DNA from 2 places in the Paenibacillus sp. FSL R5-0923 genome. Region 1 is predicted to be linked to the other one. Evidence: a T-box and tRNA genes for the amino acid it is inferred to sense, from the RefSeq annotation. Region 1 holds a T-box; the other holds one or more tRNA genes.
The links. A T-box is a leader RNA that pairs with one kind of tRNA and senses whether it is charged. The one in region 1 lies ahead of pheS (phenylalanine--tRNA ligase subunit alpha), so its partner is inferred to be a tRNA-Phe.

Region 1 (3,401 bases):
GCAGGATCTGGTAATTTGATGTCACGTCCAAGAATCGCGCTCACTTCATAAGCAGCACCAATCATACTTAGACAGTCTGAACGGTTCGGAGTCAGATCGAATTCCAGAATTTCATCATCTAGACCCAGCAACTTTGAAATATCTTGACCGATCTCTGTACCTTCAGGAAGTACAAGAATTCCTTCTTGCTGCTCTTTAGGAAGCAATTTATCATTGAGTCCCAATTCTTTAGCCGAGCAGATCATCCCTTGTGATAATACCCCGCGCAGCTTCGCTTTTTTGATATCCAGCCCTGGCAGCTTAGCGCCAACAAGAGCTACAGGAACGGTTTGTCCCGCAGCTACATTCTTTGCGCCACAGACGATTTGCAGATCTTCACCTTGACCTGCATCCACGATACATACGTTCAGTTTATCCGCATCAGGATGCTTTTCTTTCGATTTCACATAGCCGGTTACGATGCCGGAAATCCCTTTATTGCGGCGCTCTACTCCGTCAATTTCAATGCCGGCAGCGGTAATCTTCTCCGCTAGCTTATCGGCGGTTACTCCTTCAATCGATGTATAATCAGCCAACCATCCGGTTGATACTTTCATGTCCGCTCACTTCCTTTATGTTTCAGATGTATTTATCTACTTGCCGTTCGATCTGCTTCCTGTGGGAGTAGTACAATTTAGGATTACTCGATCAAAGCTTCATAACCGTCCTATTTAGAGCAGTCACTACGAAAAATATTGGACTTCCGATCGCTGTTATCCTCAGATTTCCTGATTAAAACCACTTCTCGCGGTAGAAATCCGAGGATAAAGGCGAACGCTGGCGCTTCTACAGTTCCAAAATTTCTCTCCGTTCCTTCTATTAATAGTCTTTTATTAAGCAAGATCAGTAACCCAATTGCTACTTACTCCTAACCCGTCAGCCAGCTCGCCCACCAAAAATCTAAACGCCCTTGAACTGCTTTACAAAACTCATATCGTTGTTATAGAAATGACGGATGTCATCGATGCCGTATTTAAGCATAGCAATCCGTTCAACACCCATACCAAATGCGAAGCCGCTATACTTAGCAGGATCATAGCCACCCATTTTCAGAACATTTGGATGTACCATGCCGGCGCCAAGGATTTCTAACCATCCGCTTTGCTTGCACAGTCTGCAGCCATCGCCGCCACATTTGAAGCAGCTTACGTCCACTTCAACGCTTGGCTCGGTGAATGGGAAGAAGCTCGGACGAAGACGAATGTCTGTATTCGGGCCGAACATTTCTTGTACGAATTGCTGCAAGGTGCCTTTCAGATCACTCATCCGAATGTTGCTTCCAATAACCAAACCTTCAATTTGATGGAACTGGAAGGAATGCGTTGCATCGTCATCATCGCGGCGGAATACTTTACCCGGGCAAATGATTTTAACTGGAACTTCACCGTTCATAGCCTGCATAGTACGAATCTGTACCGGAGACGTTTGAGTACGCATAAGCAGGTCATCCGTTAAATAAAAGGAATCCTGCATATCGCGTGCCGGGTGATTTTTAGGCAGATTTAGGGCTTCAAAGTTATAATAATCGGTCTCCACTTCCGGGCCTTCAGCCACACGGTAACCCATACCAATGAAAATATCCTCAATTTCCTGAACCACTCTGCTAAGCGGGTGAACGCCCCCTTGCTGCATGCGGCGACCTGGCAATGTTACGTCTACTTTTTCAGCCTGTAGACGTTGCTGAGTCTCTTGCTGTTGAAAAGTCTCTTGCTTCGCTCCAATAATCTCCTCAATGGCACTACGCACCTGATTCGCTACTTGCCCGATAACCGGACGCTCCTCAGCACTAAGTCCTCCCATACCACGTAGAACTTCTGTAAGCTCGCCTTTTTTACCGAGATATTTCACTCTTAGGTCATTCAAAACCTGTGGATCCATAACCTCCTGCAACTTAGCCAGCGCTTCAACCTTCAATGCTTCCAACTTCTCTTTCATGGCCGTGTACAGCCCCCTTCAATCATTGTCTAGTTCAACAAAAAAAGGCCTTTCCTCCCGGTAAGGGACGAAAAGACCGTGGTACCACCCTTGTTAGACAAGCTGATCTGTTCCCCTTAAGAGCTTCATTCCCTCTTTTAGCTGGACAGATACCTATCTCACTTTATACAGAAATAACGGTCTGTGACCGGTTTCCCCTACGCTTCCTTACAAGGCAATCTTAAGGAATTCAAGGAACTGCTCCGGAGTGAACTTCGACAGCTCTGTATCCTAGAAACGCTCTCAATCACCGGCGTCTCCTCCCTGTAAGTCAGGCACTGTGTACTCTTCTCCATCACTGCATTTCACAATTCATTCTAATTGTCAGGTATCTCTTTTATGCAAGAGATATGTCTGTTTATTATATGCAAAATCTGTCGTTTTGACAAGTTCAAGCATAATTAGGGCAATTTTTATCTGGCTTTAAGCTGGCTTTAAGGTTCAGAGCCATTTGGGGGACTTTTTTTCAGCTAACGTTCAGCGGAGCTTGATAATTTCCATTATTAAGAAGGCATGGTTGTACTCAATCATAAATCACCTTCAAAATACAAGGACTTTCATACCGGGAGGGAATTACATGCATGCACGAAGAACAAAAGTAGCTGTGATCATACTTAGCGCAGCAGTTCTGAGTCAAGCTTCAGCGTATGGAGCATACGCGGCATCAACGACTACTTCATCCACCAAAACAGCAACTGCCACCACTGCATCCACTCTGGATAAACTCGGCTCGATAGCTTTAAAGAGTAACTTTAGTGTGAAGCTGACCGATGCTGGGTTTTTGACTCAGGATGGCGGCAATATTCTTACATACACCCTCAGCTATAACAATGGGAGCGGAAGCAGCATCAATCTTGTGGACTATTTCTCTAAAGTAACTACTGCCGGAGGAACCGTTATCCAAGGAAGCCCAGTAACCAGCAGTGCAACCATCAAATCTATCCCCTCCAAAAGCAGTCAATCCGTAACCTATTACGCAAACGTCGGTAAATCCACATCTTTAAATGGAGTGAAGATTTCAGTATTCGGTTGGGATTTCAGCAGTACTGATTATCAAAAAAAGCTGGGGACCTTCACCTTGCCTGTGGCTTTTTCACAAGCGGTCGCTAGAGGCCAAAGTAAAAAGATAACCTTGAATAATCAGCCCGTAACAACCAAAACAGAAAGTCTGCAAATTTACAAATATAACGGTAAGGTATACGCCAAAGTAGGTGTGAGCTTAACCAATCAAGGAACCAAAGTGCTAAGTGATCCTGGGCTTAAGGGATACCTCGCATCTGCAGGAGGATCTGTATTTGAATTAACGCTTGATGATACGAGCAGTAACTACAAAGTACAGCCACAGGAAAAAAAGACGATCTACTACATGACGGAAATTCCCTCTTATA
Region 2 (3,401 bases), on a different contig from region 1:
GTAACCCGAAGCTATGAACCGAAGCCCCAGTAAACGGCGGCCGTAACTATAACGGTCCTAAGGTAGCGAAATTCCTTGTCAGGTAAATTCTGACCCGCACGAATGGCGTAACGACTTGGGCGCTGTCTCAACGAGAGATCCGGTGAAATTTTAATACCTGTGAAGATGCAGGTTACCCGCGACAAGACGGAAAGACCCCATGGAGCTTTACTGCAGCTTGATATTGAATTTGGGTACGATCTGTACAGGATAGGTGGGAGCCGTAGAAATCGGAGCGCAAGCTTCGGTGGAGGCGCCGTTGGGATACCACCCTGATCGTATCTAGGTTCTAACCTAGTACCCTTACCGGGTACGGGGACCGTGTCAGGCGGGCAGTTTGACTGGGGCGGTCGCCTCCTAAAGAGTAACGGAGGCGTTCCAAGGTTCCCTCAGAATGGTTGGAAATCATTCGAAGAGTGCAAAGGCATAAGGGAGCTTGACTGCGAGACCTACAAGTCGAGCAGGGACGAAAGTCGGACTTAGTGATCCGGTGGTACCGCATGGAAGGGCCATCGCTCAACGGATAAAAGCTACCCTGGGGATAACAGGCTTATCTCCCCCAAGAGTCCACATCGACGGGGAGGTTTGGCACCTCGATGTCGGCTCATCGCATCCTGGGGCTGAAGTAGGTCCCAAGGGTTGGGCTGTTCGCCCATTAAAGCGGTACGCGAGCTGGGTTCAGAACGTCGTGAGACAGTTCGGTCCCTATCTGTCGTGGGCGCAGGAAATTTGAGAGGAGCTGTCCTTAGTACGAGAGGACCGGGATGGACGTACCGCTGGTGCACCAGTTGTTTCGCCAGAAGCATGGCTGGGTAGCTACGTACGGACGGGATAAGCGCTGAAAGCATCTAAGCGTGAAGCCCCCCTCAAGATGAGATTTCCCAATTAGTAAGACCCCTTGAAGACGACGAGGTAGATAGGTTGGAGGTGGAAGTGCAGTAATGCATGGAGCTGACCAATACTAATCGGTCGAGGGCTTATCCTATACTTAGAACGCAAATTCAATTCGGATTCAGTTTTCAGGGAGTCAAATTCCTGTTTGGATTGCTGTGGTACTGATATCGTTTGGAGAGATACCCAAGTGGCTATAAGGGGACCCTCTGCTAAGGGGTTAGACTGCGTAAGCGGTGCGTGGGTTCGAATCCCACTCTCTCCGCCATTTTCAATCCATAGCATTTCTAATTATTGTGGCGGTGTAGCTCAGCTGGCTAGAGCGTACGGTTCATACCCGTGAGGTCGGGGGTTCGATCCCCTTCGCCGCTACCATAATACCTGGAGGCTTAGCTCAGCTGGGAGAGCATCTGCCTTACAAGCAGAGGGTCGGGGGTTCGATCCCCTCAGCCTCCACCATTATTACTTTTTTAGATTTACTTTTTACACCGTGCCGGTGTAGCTCAACTGGTAGAGCAACTGACTTGTAATCAGTAGGTTGGGGGTTCAAGTCCTCTCGCCGGCACCATTATTATCAATGCGGAACCGTGGTGTAGTTGGCCTAACATGCCTGCCTGTCACGCAGGAGATCGCGAGTTCGAATCTCGTCGGTTCCGCCATTTTTTTCCACAAGACTAGGGTGGGAAGTTTAATGCTACCACTTTATTTTTATGTCAATTTAATATGGCTCGATAGCTCAGTCGGTAGAGCAGAGGACTGAAAATCCTCGTGTCGGCGGTTCGAATCCGTCTCGAGCCACTTTTCCCTGGGGGATTAGCGAAGTGGCCAAACGCATCAGACTGTAAATCTGCTCACGTACGTGTTCGGTGGTTCGAATCCATCATCCCCCACCATTTATGAGCCATTAGCTCAGTTGGTAGAGCACCTGACTTTTAATCAGGGTGTCGAAGGTTCGAGTCCTTCATGGCTCATCCCAAACAGAAAGTCATCACCTTATGGTGGTGGCTTTTTTTGTGTTTTATGGTTGTATTATAGTAGCGCGCTACTGTAGCGATTAACATAATATAAGAGAATATGCTAAAATAGGCGAAAAGAGCAAAAGTGGTGGAGCATGGTGACTATGGATAGTGAGACATTGCGGAAAAAATTAGAGCAGCTCACCGGAAAGAGAACCGGAATCAAGCAGTTAGGGAGGCAGCATTCAGCTTCTCTTTTTAGCATGGGATTAGAAGGACAGGATCAGCTGGTAATCCATGAGGGTCATCTCTGGGCACCTTTGTATGAGAGTGACGGACGTATAACCGCTGTCTGGGTAGAAATGGAGGGGCTCACCTCTCTGGAAGTACAACTGGTCAACTATGCAGTTCGAAATTTTGCTATTGCACTTAAAGCTACAGGGCTTAGAGAAGAAGGTGAAGTGGAGGCACGGCAGCTTGGCGCTTGGTTGAACACGGAGCTAGAGCAAGAGAAGAATGACACTGAAATTCCCGATGAGATCACCCTAAAGGGACGTCTGTTCGGAGATATGATTCCATTCCTCCTAAGTAGTGAGATTGCCCATAGTCCACAGATCTCTTATCGTTCACTGATGAAATTACTGCGTAGCTATTTTGAGAACGAAATTCTGCTCATTCCCCTTCAAGAGAAGGAATGGTTAATTTTAGCTCGTAAAGAATTACTTACGGGCGGGGATGATAAGGATGATGAAGAAGAGAGTGTAGATGATCTTCTAGCACAGACTAGTATGGGGTTACATGAGCTGATAGCTAGTGAATGGGTAGGGGTATTCCATTTGGCAGTAGCTCCGGCTATAGTCCCTGTTAAGGGATTGACTGGATCTGTAGCTTTGCTCAGGGAGACGATTGTACTCGGTCGTATTTTTCAAGTAGGAGAGTATATTCATTTACCTTGGGAACTGCATTTGGAACGTCTGGTTAACAGCATTCCTGATGTACGCCGCAAACAGTTACTTGGACAAATTGGTGACTACTCCTCTGTACTATCAGATAAAGAAATGCTGCTGACTTTGGAGACCTTTTTTGAGATGGACTGTAATGTAAGTGAAACCGCCAAGAAGTTGTATATCCATCGAAATACGCTGCTTTACCGTCTGGATAAGATAAAACAAGAGACCGGAGCAGATGTACGAAGCTTTGGGGACGCTGCTATTGTTAAGCTTACTATGCTTTTGTATAAAGTGACGAAAAGGAAATAGGTTTTTTGTGAACCTTACAAATAGCCATAGTGTCCCGACTGGGGTAATATAAATGTACAAGGAAACAGAATTTTTATATTAACTAATTAATAATTAACTCGAGGGGGAAATACAATGGCAGGCGTACGTTTAGAGCATATTTTCAAAAAATACCCGGGTTCAGATAAAGCAACAGTAATCGATATCAATCTTGATATTAAAGATAAGGAATTTCTAGTATTGGTTGGACCTTCCGGTTGCGGTAAATCCACAACTT

Region 2: it has a tRNA-Phe gene. The T-box ahead of pheS (phenylalanine--tRNA ligase subunit alpha) is inferred to sense a tRNA for this amino acid. The anticodon was not compared.

The regions. Positions count from the first base shown of each region.
Region 1 covers NZ_JBBPAT010000002.1:1,147,525-1,150,925, reverse strand. Annotated here, with positions in the region: gene pheT (phenylalanine--tRNA ligase subunit beta) at 1-596, opposite strand, end outside; gene pheS (phenylalanine--tRNA ligase subunit alpha) at 940-1,974, opposite strand; T-box leader at 2,035-2,321, opposite strand; gene MKX35_RS30185 (hypothetical protein) at 2,591-3,401, shown strand, end outside.
Region 2 covers NZ_JBBPAT010000001.1:610,719-614,119, reverse strand. Annotated here, with positions in the region: rRNA gene MKX35_RS02695 (23S ribosomal RNA) at 1-1,024, shown strand, start outside; tRNA gene MKX35_RS02690 (tRNA-Ser) at 1,107-1,198, shown strand; tRNA gene MKX35_RS02685 (tRNA-Met) at 1,229-1,305, shown strand; tRNA gene MKX35_RS02680 (tRNA-Val) at 1,314-1,389, shown strand; tRNA gene MKX35_RS02675 (tRNA-Thr) at 1,423-1,498, shown strand; tRNA gene MKX35_RS02670 (tRNA-Asp) at 1,512-1,589, shown strand; tRNA gene MKX35_RS02665 (tRNA-Phe) at 1,656-1,728, shown strand; tRNA gene MKX35_RS02660 (tRNA-Tyr) at 1,738-1,823, shown strand; tRNA gene MKX35_RS02655 (tRNA-Lys) at 1,829-1,901, shown strand; gene MKX35_RS02650 (PucR family transcriptional regulator) at 2,051-3,145, shown strand; gene MKX35_RS02645 (ABC transporter ATP-binding protein) at 3,260-3,401, shown strand, end outside.